4 regions of the Chryseobacterium sp. WG14 genome follow, and region 3 is predicted to be linked to each of the others. Evidence: riboswitches for the same ligand, from Rfam matches in the RefSeq annotation. Region 3 holds a riboswitch; each other region holds the start of a gene.
What was found. Region 3 has a riboswitch for cobalamin ahead of MP478_RS21705 (TonB-dependent siderophore receptor). Riboswitches for the same ligand answer to the same signal wherever they lie in the genome.
Positions count from the first base shown of each region.

Region 1: linked by a shared signal. The riboswitch ahead of metE (5-methyltetrahydropteroyltriglutamate--homocysteine S-methyltransferase) and the one ahead of MP478_RS21705 (TonB-dependent siderophore receptor) in region 3 are both predicted to bind cobalamin.
Region 2: linked by a shared signal. The riboswitch ahead of MP478_RS05815 (acyl-CoA thioesterase) and the one ahead of MP478_RS21705 (TonB-dependent siderophore receptor) in region 3 are both predicted to bind cobalamin.
Region 4: linked by a shared signal. The riboswitch ahead of MP478_RS04815 (T9SS type A sorting domain-containing protein) and the one ahead of MP478_RS21705 (TonB-dependent siderophore receptor) in region 3 are both predicted to bind cobalamin.

Region 1 is NZ_JALCZD010000003.1:408,114-412,470, forward strand. Features, by position in the region: gene metE (5-methyltetrahydropteroyltriglutamate--homocysteine S-methyltransferase) at 1-1,993, opposite strand, end outside; cobalamin riboswitch at 2,169-2,353, opposite strand; gene MP478_RS07915 (Lrp/AsnC family transcriptional regulator) at 2,553-3,014, shown strand; gene MP478_RS07920 (hypothetical protein) at 3,164-3,652, opposite strand; gene MP478_RS07925 (N-acetyltransferase) at 3,924-4,357, opposite strand, start outside.
Region 2 is NZ_JALCZD010000002.1:567,109-571,465, forward strand. Features, by position in the region: gene MP478_RS05805 (ATP-binding cassette domain-containing protein) at 212-874, shown strand; gene MP478_RS05810 (hypothetical protein) at 907-1,704, shown strand; cobalamin riboswitch at 1,738-1,919, shown strand; gene MP478_RS05815 (acyl-CoA thioesterase) at 2,034-2,417, shown strand; gene MP478_RS05820 (HD family hydrolase) at 2,477-3,067, opposite strand; gene MP478_RS05825 (hypothetical protein) at 3,076-3,771, opposite strand; gene MP478_RS05830 (PadR family transcriptional regulator) at 4,161-4,357, shown strand, end outside.
Region 3 is NZ_JALCZD010000019.1:11,633-15,989, forward strand. Features, by position in the region: gene MP478_RS21695 (hypothetical protein) at 1-120, opposite strand, end outside; gene pafA (alkaline phosphatase PafA) at 225-1,871, shown strand; cobalamin riboswitch at 2,040-2,218, shown strand; gene MP478_RS21705 (TonB-dependent siderophore receptor) at 2,250-4,091, shown strand; gene MP478_RS21710 (hypothetical protein) at 4,108-4,357, shown strand, end outside.
Region 4 is NZ_JALCZD010000002.1:346,998-351,354, reverse strand. Features, by position in the region: gene dnaG (DNA primase) at 1-79, shown strand, start outside; gene clpP (ATP-dependent Clp endopeptidase proteolytic subunit ClpP) at 192-878, shown strand; gene MP478_RS04815 (T9SS type A sorting domain-containing protein) at 966-2,075, opposite strand; cobalamin riboswitch at 2,141-2,332, opposite strand; gene MP478_RS04810 (esterase-like activity of phytase family protein) at 2,590-3,852, shown strand; gene MP478_RS04805 (aspartyl protease family protein) at 3,980-4,357, opposite strand, start outside.

The sequences.
Region 1 (4,357 bases), on a different contig from region 3:
TATTTTTAATAATATCATTAAATTCAGAATAGCACATATGGGTATGGATCTGGGTAGCATCTTCTACTCCACTTGCTGAGATTCTGAAGGCTTCTACGGCCCATTTCAGGTAGTTTTGCCATTCTGCTTTTCTCAATGGAAGACCTTCTCTTATAGCAGGTTCATCAATCTGGATGATTCGGATTCCTGCTTTTTCAAGATCCACTACTTCATCACGGATGGCCAAAGCAATCTGCTTACAGGTTTCTGAACGGGGCTGATCATCCCGTACAAATGACCATTGCAAGATAGTAACAGGACCGGTCAGCATTCCTTTTACCCATTTATTGGTTTGGGATTGTGCATATTGAGACCAGTATATAGTCATTGGATCAGGGCGGGAGATATCCCCGAAAATAACCGGTGGTTTTACGCAGCGGCTTCCATAGCTCTGTACCCAGCCGTTTTTAGTGAAAATAAATCCTTCAAGCTTTTCCCCGAAGTATTCAACCATGTCATTACGTTCAAATTCTCCGTGAACAAGCACATCAATTCCTATTTCTTCCTGCCAGCGAATGGTTCTCTGAGTTTCCTCTTTTAATAAAGCATCGTATTGTTCTGCACTAAGATCTCCTTTCTTAAACTGGGCTCTCCAGCTTCTTACTTCTGTAGTTTGCGGGAATGAGCCTATGGTTGTGGTTGGGAATAGCGGAAGCTGTAATGATTCCTGCTGCCTTTCTTTACGGATTCTAAATGAGTTCTTTCGCTGAGCATCTTCTTCAGTAATGGCAGCTACTCTTTGTTTCACTTTATCATTATGGATAAGAGAAGATGTTTTTCTGCCGGCCACAGCCTTTTTATTGTCTTCAAAATCTGCAAGGATACTTTCGTCCTCAGTTCCTGAAGCAAGAGCTTTAAGACTTACGACTTCTTTCACTTTTTGTTTTGCAAAAGACAGCCAGTTTTTGATTTCAGGCTGAAGGGCCGTTTCAAAATCCAGATCACAAGGTGAATGAAGCAATGAACATGACGGAGCCACAAAAATTCTTTCTGTACCGAGTTTTTCAATAGCTTTTTTAATGAAAGCCAAAGATTTTTCATAATCATTTTTCCAGATATTTCTTCCGTCTACCACTCCTAATGACAGGCTTAAGTTTTCAGGAACAGTATGTAAAATATCTGCCAGCTGCTCAGGATTTCTCACCAGGTCTATATGCAGAACGTCTGCAGGAAGTGACACAGCAAGAGATGCATTGTCTTTCAATCCATTGAAATAGGTCGCAACGATGAATTTTAGCAGTGGGAATTGTTTTCTAAGTTCCCGGTAAACGTACTGGTAGGTTTCTTTTGCTTTCTCTGTTACATCTAAAGTTAAAAACGGCTCATCAAACTGAATCCATTGAGCACCCTGATCCTGAAGTTTTGTTAAGATTTCAGTGTATACCGGAAGAAGGTTTTTGGCAAGATCCAGTTTATCAAATCCCTCTTCTTTTTCCTTTCCTAAAAGAAGATAAGAAACAAGTCCGATGAGTACCGGCTTGGAATTAATTCCTGCTTGTTTAGCTCCTGCAAACTCGTTGAATATTTTGTCGGAAGTCAGTGTAAACTGCTGATTTTTATAAAATTCAGGAACAATATAATGATAATTGGTATCAAACCATTTGGTCATTTCCATGGCCGTGATATCCAGCCCGTCTTTCTGGTATCCTCTGGCCATCGCAAAGTACAGATCCAGCTCTGAATTATTTTTTTTAAGGGCTACTTCATGATAACGTACCGGAATAGCACCTACAATTAAGCTCATATCCAGTACCTGATCATAATAGGAAAAATCATTACATGGAATAAGGTCTATCCCTGCCTCCTTCTGAATATTCCAATTGTGATTGCAGATATTCCTTCCTGTAGTAAGAAGTTCTTCCAAAAGGATTTTGCCTGACCAATATTGCTCGCAGGCTTTTTTGAGTTCTCTTTTGCTACCAATTCGCGGATAGCCAAGAATGTGCGTTTGCATTTTTTTTAAACTTTTAATTAAACTTATTTTTAAAAGCTCTTTGAATGCTTCGTAATGCTTTTGCCGGTAAGATTTTTTGGGGAAATAATGCATACCTGACAGTTCCGTTTTACTCTTGGAAAAACGTACTAAAAAGTATATCATCTGTATGACCCAAAGCTTCAGACCGCGAAAGCATTGTCAATTCAGTAAAGGCAGGTCTCCTGACTTGTAACAGTTTCTGTCGTCCTTCCCGCTTAGGCAGTGGATCACAAGGACAGAACCCTTTGGTATGTTACTTACAGTTGCGCGACAGCTCGTGATTTGCACACGATTCCCTATTAATTTACCTTACGTAAAACCTCTCCTGTTTGATGAAGTATCTGTAAAGAACTATTCTTATCAATTACATTTTCTATCTGTGCTAATAGAAGATTTTAATTTTGTGTAAATTTACAAATACAGAATAAACGAATAATAAATAGTTTTAAATAAAGTAAATAAATCTGTATAATTTTATTTTAAAAGAATATAATTCTGTAATTTTGAATAAAATTAATACTAAAAAGAATAATATCCTGTGGAACATCTTGATACCAAAGATATACAGCTGCTGAGACTGCTTCAGAAAAATGCAAAACTTACCGTTAAGGAGCTTGCCAAAGAAATTAATCTTTCCCCTTCTCCTGTTTTTGAAAGGGTGAAACGTCTGGAACAGGAAGGCTATGTGAAAAAATATGCTGCGGTTCTTGATCCGGATAAGCTTAACCGGGGTTTTACCGTTTTCTGCCAGATCAAGCTGAAAATTCATGACCGTTCTGTAGGCTATGATTTCGTTAATGAAATTCTGGAAATAGAAGAAGTGGCAGAATGTTATAATATTTCCGGAGATTTTGATTTCCTGCTGAAAGTTCAGGTCCGGGATATGAAACATTATCAGGATTTTGTATTCAACACACTGGGTTCTGTAGATTCTATCGGAAGTACGCACAGTACGTTTGTAATGGCAGAAGTAAAAAATACCCATGGATTAACAATCTGATATTTTTGAGTACAATCGTTTTAGCTGGTAACGGGTATTTGGAGAAAATAAAGGAATCGATGGGTGAATTCCTGTTATTTCAGAAGAAAAAGAAATAAAAATAAGACAGAAACAGTTTATTAAAAATTGCTTCTGTCTTATTAGGCTCCTTATAAAGGTGAAATGTACACTTCTATTTTAGTGCCGTCATAATTAAAGGTTCCGTCTGAATTTCTTTTACCTAAGAAAACCCAGTCCATATCTACGGGAACAGACCATGCTGATCCTAATGAGAATCCGTTTACAGATCGGATTTCGTTACCATTTCCTGTAGTAATTGCTGAATGAAACCATGTTTTGTCGATAAGTCTGTAGAAGCCGATTGCTTTTCCTGCCGGAATGGGAGCGTATCCATCCCACTTTTCTCCTTCCGGATATCTGAATACAGTCAGCCATTTTTGTCCTGCTGATTCAGCAAGCTGATTCGGGCTTATCCGGGCACCTCGCATGTATAAAGCATAAGCTACTACATCATGACATACGCCGGTATTATACTTTGAGATATTTTCTGCGCCTGACAGAACGGCATGAGCAACGGGTGCTCTTTCTGTTACAGACAGCTGAGCTTTCCTTGCTCCTTCTGGGGTTACAAATGACATATTAATAATTTTGTTTGGTTATTGTAAAGATAGCTCTTTTAAATTTAATGCTAATGAACTGTTGTTTTGAAGGAATTTATTCGAATTTAAAGTGGATTTTCAAGAATTTTAATAAGAATGTAAGTACACACTAAATAATTCTGAAAGCAACATAAAAGTGTAAAAGCTCTGTTTAAAAAAAGAATATAGTCTGAAATTCTGCCCTTCTGGTCCCCATTGAGGAACTTAGTTACCTTATTAAACGATGTTAAACCTGTCTGTAAATAAAATATTAAGCTTCCAACTGAAAAAGTACCATAGTCGCATCATGATAATGGGCAGGAAGCCCTTCGGTATCAGCTATTTTTTTAGCGCCTAATTGGGTAAATCCGCATTGTATATAATAATCAGCCAGTCTTTGGTTTCCTGCTGTGGTATCCATTCTTACATATTTTTTCCCACTTTCCTTTGCGAATTGTGCCGACCATTCAACAATCTGTTCCACAAATTTCTGTCCTCTGAAATTTGGATGGGTAGCAATCCTGTGAATATAAACGGCAGGATCTGCATTTCTTTCTTCCCAAACCTGAGGATCATTAAATGTGATGCTCCAGACACAGGCAATCTGTCCGTCTACTATAATTTTCCAATGGCGGTTTTCTTTAATTTCTGTTTCTATCATGCTTCTGTCAAATTCCGGCCATTGTACCCCGGATACTGTTTTCT
Region 2 (4,357 bases), on a different contig from region 3:
TTTCTTTAGTCTTGTCTTTACTATTACCATTCAGTTCTAAAGCATTCGGGCTCAGTTTTCTTTTAATTTTACCTGTTCTTCATTATTTTATTTATGAACTAAGGTTTAAGAATGAATATTACTTTTATGCTAATTTTGGGTTTTCAAGGTCATTTCTTTGGATCACAACAGTTTTAATAAGTTTAATTATAAAATTCATCACTCAGTTCTTATGAATAAGCTTCATATTGACAGTGTCACAAAATCTTTTAAAGACAAGAAAATCCTACAGGATATTTATCTTGGATGTGAGAAGGGCCAGATTATAGGACTTTTGGGGAGAAACGGATCTGGAAAATCAACGTTATTAAAAATCATCTTTGGAGTGATCAGCAGCGACTCCCAGTTTATACGATGTCAAGGTAAAGTTTTAAAAAAACTGTCAGACAGGAAAAGTATAATCTCTTATCTTCCTCAACATTCATTTTTACCTAAAAATAACAAGATTAAACATTTGATTCCTCTTTTCTGTGACAAGAAAGATACCGATCATCTTCTTACTTCAGAATTGATCAGTCCCTTTCTCAATGAAAAACCTAAAAATCTTTCAGGAGGAGAACTGAGGCTTATTGAAGCTTTATTGATTATCCATTCTAAAGCAGACTTTGTACTGCTGGATGAACCGTTTCACAATCTTTCTCCAAAAGCTATTGATAAGCTTAAAATGATTCTCCAGATCCAATCTGAGAATAAAGGTTTCATTATTTCAGATCATCATTATGTGGATGTATTAGATATTTCAGATAATGTATATCTTCTTTCAGACTCTCATTTAAAGAAAATACAAGATTTAAAAGAACTGCAACAGTATAATTATCTTCCGAAAAGCATTTAATTTATATATTTGGGGATCAAAAATTTATTATAATGATTTCAGTAGGCAAAGCATTCTATCTATCTGCATTTAGTATTTTCTCTTTAGCATTGGTTAAAGGCCAGAATAAGGTTCCTTTTGGAGTGGTAAAAGCTGAAGAAGGATATGCCAATGTACGCGTACATAAGGATAATTACAGGAAGATTGTAGATAAGATCCGTATGCGTAAAGGGGATGTTTTTGTTTATGTAAAGCCGGCGCCGGGAGAAACGGAATGGATCTGGATCAAATATCCTGAAAAACAGGACGAGGAAAAGCCTTTTGTAAGGTATGAAACTCTTGATAAGGAAGGAATGGTAAATAAAGATCGTATTGCTTATATTGACCAGCTTCCCCAGTATACACCTTCCAAATCCAAGAATGGAAAGTCGCTTATTTTCACCGATAATTCTGACCCTAAAATCCCCACAGCCCAAAGGAGTAAAGTAGTTATTGATATTTACCCATCCAATGCCGGATACCGTAAAAAGGAGAAAGATGCTGATGGAAAACTCCTTACTATCGATAAAGTAAAGCCATGGGGAATAGGCAATGATCTCCCTGAAGGCATGACCGAAATTAAATCAATCAGGGTTCAGCAGCCTGGAAGAGGTTCTGTTTTTGTAAGGGAAGCTATCAAAAACATGTTTCAGCCCACCATGGATTTCAATAATGTGGCGGTAACCTCTTTAGATAACGACAATATCTTTCTTTATATGATCAATGGTTCAGGAGAATACAGATATACAAGTCTTTGGACCATTAAAAAAGGAAGAGTGATCAGTCAGATTATTTACCATAATCCGGAATAAATTCATTATTTTTGCCCCGAAAAAGTTTAACGCTTATTCATCATGGAAATAGGTTCTGCCTAACAGCAGATTAAAAAGGGAATCGTGTGAAAATCACGAACTGTCGCGCAACTGTAAGTAACTGAAGTCTTTTATTAAGATCCACTGTGCGGGGCATGGGAAGGGGATAAAAGATGTTACAAGTCAGGAGACCTGCCTTTTTCTTAAACAAAAAACTTTCGCGATATGAAGTTTATTGATCTGATGGATTTTTTCAGGGATTTCTTGGATTCCTGTTATTATTCTGTTGTTTTAATAGTATTTCATTTCGCTTTAATTAATAATGAAATATGACTACAGAAGAAAGAATTGAAGCATCTGAAACCAGAATATTTAAAGCGGTTTTCCCTAATACAACGAATCATTATGATACACTTTTTGGAGGTACGGCTATGCAGCTGATGGATGAAGTAGCCTTCATTACTGCTACCCGATTTGCAAGAAAAAGAGTGGTAACCGTAAGCAGTGATAAAATTGATTTTAAAAAACCTATCCCTGCCGGAACTATCGTTGAGCTGATCGGAAAGGTTGCCTACGTTGGAAAAACCAGTATGAAGGTCAATGTAGAGATCTACACGGAACAGATGTATTCTTACGAAAGAGAAAAAGCAATCATTGGCGACTTTACTTTTGTAGCCATTGATGAATTCAAAAAGCCAATCCAAATCCTATAATTATAAAGTTTCGGGCGGCCTTTGGCCGCCCGAAACTATTTATAGTAAGAACTAAGCTTTTATTTGATCACTTTTCCGGTTTCCAGACTTCTGGTCAGCAATAATTCAAAAGCCTCTCCCATCTCATCAGAAGCTCTGCAGATGGCATTTTCAAGCATGCTTCTAATTTGTTTTTCCGTAACTCCGGCTTCTGTCCAGCTTTTTCCTGAGGTATGTGAATTGAGGATAAAAGGAATAATTCTGTCAATAGCACACGCAAAAATAGCATCTGGCGTTATTTCTTCTTCAAATTCCAGCCATAAATTGAAAAACTCCGAACGTAACGGCTCGTCTAAAATTCCAAAGATCTTTTGAGCAGAAACTTTTTCCCTTTCAAACTTGCCAACCATCGCTTTTTCATCAAAAAGAAAAGTATCGCCAGCCTCAATTTCAACCAAGTCGTGAATGGAAAGCATTCTGATAACTCTCAGGAGGTCAATATCAGCACGGTTTTTTGCATAAGGATATAAAATCTGTGCAAGAATAACAATCTGCCACGAGTGTTCTGCAGTATTTTCCCTTCTTGAATCATCTGCATTATAATTTCTTCTTTGTACGTTTTTCAAAGCATCTACTGCCAGGATAAAATCGATTTCTTTCTGAATTTTCATTGTATTATTTATCTATTATATTGCCCTGCCGGATATACCTTGGTTCTGGTAACCCATTTGTTATTTATTTTTTCCCTGGTAATCACTTTTACACGGTCTTCATTGGTCATATCTTCTTCCCTTTCCAATACCTTTTCTAATCCTTTGTTAGGAATTACTTGATATTCTGTAGTAAAAATCATGCAACATCCGGATTTTCCTGTGGCAACAAGGCGCTTACGCTTGGCATCTACACCGAATAATCCAAAATAATTGGAGCCAATTTCCGTAAGCTCCTCACTTTTCACAAATGCCATTCTGGTACTATTAAATACATAGACATCATAGGATGCACTACTGTAATTTCCTTTATTTCCGTTTCTAATAGCTATATCTTCCGTTCCGTCAAAGTTAAAATCATCAATAATGAAAGGACTTTCCTCATGGGTCAGCTGAATCATTTTTCCGGGTACCAATTTTTGACCTTTGTTTAAATAAAATACCAGATCTTCGGAAGTAAAAGTCTGAACTTTGGTGTTCTTATTGTCATACAGTTCTATTGTTCCCCTGTCTTTACACTGCTCATCAAAGCAATTTTCAATATTAATAATAGCATTATTATAGTTCTTTGATACTTCTTTAACTTCAAACTGATATTGTCCAAAACATAAAGGGCCTAGCAGAATACATGCAGATAAACTTCTGTAATAATTCAAAATTTTCATAGTAATAGCAAATAGATTTAGGTGTTTTTTTATAAATTATTACAACAAAAATACAAATCATAACGCCCATTTCAAAATCTCTTGGCCGTAGATAAAGAATGAATTTTATTCAAGATTTGCTATAGAACACCTCCATTTCTATTCAGCCTATCTTCATTTATTTACCATTTTTGGGACTATTCTGGTCTCATTCCTTTTTTAACAACTCGATAAATAAAAATTATAATACTGATTATCAATTATTTAATTGTTTTATTTTAAAAATTACACTACTTTGTATTGCATATTACCATTTTAATTACATATCTTTGTAATGTAAAATCGGAATAAGCTCATCTAGCTAGGAGCAATATTCTAAAATATAACCAATTAACAAAAACTTATCAAAGATGAATACCGAAAATACCAAAGCGCAAATGCGAAAAGGAATTCTGGAATTCTGTATTCTAAGTCTCATCAATCATCGCGAAATGTATGTTTCTGATCTGATAGATGAACTGAAAAAAGGAAAACTGGATGTTGTGGAAGGAACCCTCTACCCACTTCTGACAAGGCTTAAAAATGGAGAGTTTCTCTCTTACAGATG
Region 3 (4,357 bases):
TTTTGTCTCCAGCCCGGCAGGATTGTCGGCATGGCCGCCATATCCCTGCAAGAACTTAAAATATTTAAAATGATATAAATTTTCAGGAAATTTAAAATACCAGTATACTCCTAAAATCATGGATGAATTGATTGGTGAATTGAATATTGATCAAAATTAAATAAAATTTCACACTCCAAAACATTCAAAACCCTTAAATTTGTGGTCAATAAAAATTTACTTGGATGCTTAGGAAAATTTCAATTGCGGCAGCTGCTGTTTTGTCCGTAGTTACAATCAATGCGCAGAAGAACAAAAATACTCAACTGGAAAGACCGAAATTAGTGGTAGGTTTGGTGGTAGACCAAATGCGTTGGGATTATCTATACCGTTTTTATGGTAAATATGGAAATGACGGTTTCAAAAGACTGTTGAATACAGGATATTCTTTAAATAATGTACATATTCCTTATGTCCCTACGATTACCGCTTTAGGACATACATGTATCTATACCGGGTCTGTACCTGCAATCCACGGAATTGCCGGAAACGACTGGACAAATAAGGAAACGGGTAAAGGGGTGTACTGTACGGCAGATGACAGCGTTCAGCCGGTAGGAACTACCAATACTAAAACAGGAAGCCATTCTCCAAAAAACCTTTGGTCTACAACCGTAACCGATGAGTTGAGACTGGCCACGAACTTCCAGGGTAAGGTGATAGGAGTTTCTCTTAAAGACCGTGCTTCTATTCTTCCTGCAGGTCATACTCCGAATGGAGCTTTCTGGTTTGACGACAGTACCGGGAACTTTATTACAAGTACATGGTATATGAAAGAGCTTCCACAATGGATACAATCATTCAATGCTCAGAATTTACCTGAAAAATTAGTAGCCAACGGCTGGAATACTTTACTTCCGATCAATCAGTATACAGAAAGTTCACCTGACAATTCTTCATGGGAAGGTCTATTGGGAAGTGCAAAAACACCTACATTCCCATATACCAATCTGGCGAAAGATTATCAGACAAAGAAAGATAATATCCGTTATACACCTTTTGGAAATACATTGACATTAAAGCTGGCTGAAGCTTCTGTAGAAGGAGAGCAGTTAGGGGGAGACCATATTACAGACTTCTTAGCAATCAATTTAGCTTCTACGGATTATGCAGGTCATAAATACGGACCGAACTCTATTGAGGTTGAAGATGTCTATATCAGACTGGATCAGGATTTGGCTCAGTTTTTCAGCTACCTGGATTCAAAAGTAGGAAAAGGGCAGTATACGGTTTTCCTTTCAGCTGACCACGGAGGGGCTCATTCTGTAGGATTCCTTAAAGAGCATAAAATTACTACAGGCTTTTTTGGAGAAGGCATGGAAAAAAACCTTAATCAGAAACTGAAAGAAAAATTTGGTGCTGATAACCTGATCAATGCTATAGACAATTATCAGGTGTATTTTGACAGAAAAGTATTGGCAGATACTAAACTTGAGCTGGATGATGTGAGAAATTTTGCGGTAAAAGAACTTGAAAAAGATCCTACTGTTTTATATGCTGTTTCTGTAGACAGAGTTCAGGAAGCCAGTATTCCGGAGCCTATCAAACAAAGAATTATCAATGGGATCAACAGACAGAGAAGCGGAGATATTCAGTTGATTTCTCATGACTCTATGCTTCCTCCTTATTCTAAAACAGGAACTACACACAGTGTTTGGAACTCTTATGATTCCCATATTCCATTGATTTTTATGGGTTGGGGAGTTCAGCAGGGAGAAAGCAATAAAGAATACCACATGACAGATATTGCACCTACGGTTTCTTCTTTATTGAAAATCCAGTTTCCAAGTGGAAATGTTGGAAATCCAATTACAGAAGTGATGGGTAAATAAATTAAATAACATCAGTATATATAAATGGCTGCTTTCAACTATTGGAGGCAGCTTTTATTTTTATAGTATTCATCAAGGTCGGTTGCTGTACAGGATTTTCTAATACTTATGAATAAGACGTAATTTTTTACCTGTTATTTCACTTTTTGTCTAATACATTTAAAAAGCTATCTTTGCAAAAATTATGGTTTCCAATATATTGGAATGAAAAGGGAATCGGGTGGAACTCCCGGACTGTCCCCGCAACTGTAAATCGCAACAAAAGTTTCTGTAAAAAACCACTGTGTAAAAACGGGAAGGTACAGAAGGCGAAAGTCAGGAGACCTGCCAGAATAATAATCAAAATATATATTGCTTTCGGAGGAAGAGTAAATTAGTATGGATATAAAAAGATCTTTAGTACTGCTTTTTTCGTCTTATGGCTGCTTTCTTTTTGGACAAGAGAAGGCCTTGGATACTATTTATGTATTCGACAGCCAGATGAACAAAGTAAAGCTCTTTCATCATGTAACGAATATTACCAATGAAGATGCTGAAAAAAACTCAACTAACCTTTCCGAATTACTGAGATTTCAATCTCCTGTGTATATCAAAGAAAATGGACGGGGTGCTGTTTCTTCACCTTCTTTCAGGGGAACTACCGCCCAGCAGACTGCTTTTGTATGGAATGGAATTAATATTAACTCCAGCTTTTTAGGACAGGGAGATATCAATAATATGGCTTTGTTTGGATATGACCAGATCGGAATTAAACCTGGTGGAGGTAGTGTTATTTATGGCAGTGGCGCCATTGGGGGAAGTATTCATTTGAATAACAGCCTTGATTTTAATAAAGGGTTTCATGCTTTCCTGTTTTCAGAATTTGCGTCTTTTAATACTTATAATAATGTTGTTAAAGGTTCTTACAGCAATGATAAGTTCAGCTTTAAAGTTTCCGGAAGCCATTCTATAAGCCAGAATGATTATGAAGTAGAAGAAGCGGGCGGAAAGAAGTATACGAATGACAACGGAAAGTATTACAATACCAATTTCAATATAGCAGCAGCTTATAAAATTGCTCCCCATCATCAGATCTCATGGATATCAGAGACTTTTAACGGAAAACAGCATTATCCTGTTCGTTTTGGTGATCTGGAAACCAAGACAAAGTATCATACCCAGAATTTCAGAAACCTGATGGCCTGGGATTGGAATACCACGCGTTTCAGCAATTCATTTAAAGCAGCTTATACCGAGGAAAATTTTCAATATTTTGGAGATATTGCAGAACCGGAAACCAGTGGAGGTGCCGGAAAGAATTATATTTTGAAAAATGATTTCAATTACTTCCTCAATTCAAAATGGAATATCAATATTATCGGGGAATTTCAAGTGAATAAAGGTAAGGGAGAAGGAAGCTCAAAAATAGGTGATATCAGCAGAAATGCCGGGTCTATTGCCGGATTACTTCGTTATTTTCCTACCAAAGACTTAAGGTTTGAAGCCGGAATCAAGAAAGATTTTGTGGAAGACTTTAAATCACCGGTCTTATTTTCTTTTTCAGGAAAATGGAATGCCACCCAATGGTATGATGTAGGGCTAAGTGTTTCAAGAAACTTCAAAGCTCCTTCATTTAATGATCTTTACTGGACGCCGGGAGGAAATCTGAATTTAAAGCCGGAAACTTCCTACCAGTTTGAATGGAGTAACCAGTTTAAATTAGGAAATTTTAAATTATCTATAGCTCCTTACTATATGAATATCCGTGATATGATCCAATGGCTTCCAACAATTTCCGGGTATTATGGAGCTAGTAATACCAATAGGGTAGAGTCTTATGGAGTAGAGTCGCAGCTGGAATTTGAAAAAAAATTCGGGAAGCATATGTTGAAATCAAATCTTGGGTATTCTTATACGAAATCTAAGGACCTTGATATTCAGAAACAACTTATGTATGTGCCTTTACATAAACTTACAGGAAGTATAGACTACCGATATGATTTTGTGAAAGTATATGTACAGGGAATGTTTAACGGGCTTACCTATACAGATTCCAATGAAAAAAGAAGTGATGCCTTAGATTCTTATTTTGTGATGAATGCCGGAGCCAGCGCTGCATTTTTTAAAAACTACAGCCTGGGTTTTAAAGTAAATAATATTTTAAATGAAACTTATTATACGATGCTTTCCTATCCGTTACCCGGACGAAATTACAGTATAAGCCTTACTATCAATTTTTAAAATAAATTAATTATATATGAATATCAGAAAAATTTTACCTCTTGCATTTGCTTCCATGTTACTTTTCAATGTTTCATGTAGCAGCGATAGCGATGACATTGTAGAACAGCCAATTACTTATGAAGCTGGAGTGCTTATTTCCAATGAAGGTGGATTTACAACCACTACTGCTGAAGTTTCTTTCGTAAGCAGTAATCTTGCTAATCTGTATGACAAAATTTATGCTTCTAATAACAGTGGTGAACCTCTTGGAAAAGTTCTTCAGA
Region 4 (4,357 bases), on a different contig from region 3:
GAAACAGGCTTCCATACGGTTGAGCGCTATTATTGAGTATTCACCGATTAAAGGGATCTATGGCGGCAGAAACAGATAGTTTATGGACAGATATATTCCTGTTCTGTGACAAAAAGTCTCATAAAATTTTAGGAATAAATATTGTAATTTAAACTTCGAGAATATTTGTTAAAATAATACATAATATAAATATGGACATTAAAAAGGACTTCAGAGATTTCTCTGTAAAACATTTAGGAAACAACGGTTTGGTTACCGATCAGTATATGGGAATGTATGGCCCAACGAATCTTACACCGTACATCATGGAAGAAAGAAGATTAAACGTTGCTCAGATGGACGTTTTCTCCCGTTTGATGATGGACAGGATTATTTTCCTGGGAACAGGAATTGACGATCAGGTAGCTAATATTGTTACGGCTCAGCTTTTATTCTTAGAAAGTGCTGATCCGTCAAAAGATATTCAGATCTATATCAACTCTCCGGGAGGTAGTGTTTATGCCGGATTAGGAATTTATGACACTATGCAGATCATTAAGCCGGATGTAGCAACAATCTGTACAGGTATGGCTGCTTCAATGGGAGCTGTATTATTAGTGGCAGGAGAAAAAGGAAAACGTTCTGCTCTTAAACATTCAAGAGTAATGATTCACCAGCCTTCAGGAGGTGCACAAGGGGTTGCTTCTGATATGGAAATCAATTTAAGAGAGATGTTGAAATTAAAGCAGGAGCTTTATGAGATCATCGGACATCATTCAGGACAAACTTACGAGTGGGTTGAAAAATCTTCTGACAGAGACTACTGGATGACTTCTGAAGAAGCTAAAGGCTACGGAATGGTAGATGAGGTTTTACAGAGATCAACAGAGAAAAAATAATCGATACTGGAAATCGGAAAAAACGCACCAATACGGTGCGTTTTTTTGTTTTATCATTGTATGAAAAAGCATTTCACATAGGATGTTCTACTTCTTGATGATTTTATGGATGGTTGAAGTATCTGCTGTCTTTATCTCAACAAAATAAACACCTGAATTCAAAGAATGAATACCAATTTTTGTGGCTTGGGAAGTGATTACTTTTTGGCCTAAAGAAGAGTAGATATTTATTTCTTTATATTTTTCAATGGATTCGATCTGGATAAAATCATTTGCAGGATTAGGATGAATACTGAATTTTTTCTTTGTGACAGAAGAAACTCCCAGCATAGAATCGGCTGCTTCCGTAGGGATAAATGGTCTTCTCTGTCCGAAACTTATACCCATCCAGTCATTGTTGGCTAACTGAATCTGGGAAAGGTCATACTTCTTTTGCCAGCTTGAGAGATCTTTTCCTTTATATAATTTCCAGCTGTCTGCCACTGTGGCGTTTCCTGTAAAACTATTCAATGAAAGAGCAGAAATCTGGCTGTTTGATGAGGTGAAATTAAAATAAGAGGCTTGAGACCGGATCAGCTGTAAGGCCTGCTCGGCTGTGATGCTTCCGTTATATTTAATTCCAAACACAAAAGAATCTGCATTTCCGTTTGACTGATTGGTTCCAAAATCAACCACTACCAGGCTTTTATTACTTCCTGTTCCTATCCAGTTGGTAATCTGAGAGGGAACATACCATTGTGAGCTGTATGCCGCAACAGGTGTAGAAGGCGGAGTGTCAGCATCATCAATTCCATAAGTAATTCCGTACCATTTTCCATCATTCAGAGGTGTATAACCCGGGCCGTTGTTCCATGTCATATTTCCTGCGCTGGCTCCGGACCATGGGATCCAGCTGTCATCAATATCCGGCGTATGATGATTATAATGAAAGCTTTGAAGAAAACCTGAAGGAATATCAATCTCCATTTGAGGTTCTGCAGCTACAATAGCGTTGATCATGTCTTCCATCAGTAAACCATCCGCATCAAAACGGTACCCCCATGCATAAGAAGCAGGAGAATTATTATCGTTAAAATCTGCAATGAAATAGGCTTTCTTTGAACCTGTTCCTACCCAAAACTTAATGTCGTTCTCTGTAAATTGGGCAGACAAAAACTGCATAAAAAGCAGTAAGAAAAAAAAATAGATTTTTCTCATGATATAATTAAATTAAAGTTTTATTCCCGAAACTTACTTAAGAAAAGTGACAATAATCACGATCCTGAAGTGACAATGGATAAGGCAGGTCTCCTGGCTTGCATCCTATAGCACACCTTCCCGGATCAGTATCCAGTGGTTGTATTTTGCTATAAGTAAAACAGCTTACAGTTGCGGGTACAGCTCAAGAATTAAATTTTATTCTCACTTGATTCCCTATTAATGAACAGTGTTCAACCTTAAAACGCCGCAAATATATCATATAAATTTTTGGGTCCTGTTTTGTGAATTATCTTTTAGTTTTTATATTTTCCCTGAAGCTGAATGGTTTTTAATGCTATGTTTTTTTGAATTGATAATTAAATTGAAGATGTTGTTAGGTTTTCGGATTTAACCAAAAGTTTTACTGTTTATATTAAATTCATTTTCATGGCTCCATTGTTAAAATACAATTATCATTATATTCAAGATCAGTTTACAATCAATTTATATTTTCGCAGCCATAAAAGAGAATATGAAAAGACTGCTACTATCCGCATTTGTGTTAACGGCGCTGGCATCCTGTAAAGATGATGACACCACCAGTAATCAGGAGATTAATTATTCTAAGCTTCCGCAGGAATTTGCTTTTTCAAAATTGGCAACTATCAATGGAGTAGATGTGATCAACGGAGGATTTGGATCCGGAGCAGCGGCCCATCCTACAAGAAAAGGAGAATTTTATGTCATTACAGACCGTGGTCCGAATACAGATTACTTAAGCGGTAAAAAATTTCTTGTCCCTAATTTTACCCCAACGATTATGCATTTTAAAATCAATGCAGAAGGTAATATCGAGGTCATTCAATATATTAAACTTAAAAACCCTTCAGGCCAGCCTATCACAGGACTTCCAAATCCTATAGGAATGGGAAGTACCGGTGAAGTAGCCTATGATGCTTCAGGAAATATGTTAGGAACAGATACATATGGTCTGGACAGTGAAAGTATTGTGGCAGCTCCGGATGGAACATTCTGGGTTTCTGATGAATATGGTCCGCATATCGTTCATTATAATGCAGAAGGGGTAGAAATGGAAAGGATAAGCCCAATTGGAGTGAATACAGGAACAAGAAAACTTCCTGCAGTTTTAGCCAAAAGAAGGGCCAACAGAGGTATGGAAGGACTTTGTATCACTCCGGATGGAAGAACACTGGTAGGAACAATACAGTCTACGATGCTGGTTCCCACTAAAGCATTGGCAACCAATACTACATTAACAAGAATCGTAACATTCGATATTATTACAGGACAGACGAAACAGTATGTATACAAACAGGATGGCGGAGCTTCTGATTCGGTTTGTGATATTACAGCATTAAGTAATAATGAATTCCTGGTGATTGAAAGAGACGGAAATTTCGGAACACAGGGAGGAATAAAAAAAGTATACAGAATCAATATATCCGGAGCTACAGACGTTAATGGAACGGATCTGACGGCTGTAGACGGAATGAAAATTAATAATAAAGCATTGGAACAGAGTACCTGGGATGAGATTGCAAATGCCGGAATAAAACCTGTTTCTAAAAAACTGGCGGTGGATCTCGTAGCAAAACTGGGCTATGAGCATGATAAGTTTGAAGGAATTGTTTATTTGGGAAATAATAAACTGGCCGTTTTTAATGATGATGATTTTGGAGTGGTAGATGATGGAAACGGAAATCCTAAAGCCAAAATTCTTCCTAAAACAGGAAAATTAGACAAAGGAACGATGTATGTAGTCGATATTCAATAATTAGATTTTTTTTAAAGAAAACGGCGGAATCGAAGATTCCGCCGTTTTCATGATCTCTGTATGAAGAATTCATCAATATGAAAATTACTGGCTTTTTAAGTGAAAAAGATATTATCTTTCTGTTATATTACTTTACCCAAACTTTACTGTTTTTAAAGTCAATCGTGAAAATATATTTACAAAGGGTTTCAAAATTGAGTACACCATCATAAATAATATCTCTTGTAAATGATCTTGAACTGAATGTTTTTTTGCCAATAATAAACTGACTCTCAACATTCATATCATCTTTATCCTTCGGCAGCTTCCAGCTTTTGGCTGTTTCTGTAGATAAAAGCAGGGGACCGCTGTTTCCGGAATCAAAAAGAAACCAGTATGATTGATTGTCCCTTGGAATATTCAAAAAAATATTGAGTTCAGTAGCTTCCAGCCCATTGGCAAATCTGCTGGGAATAAGGCTTTTTCCTTGCGTTGCTTTTTGTGATGAAGAATGATTCTCTATAAT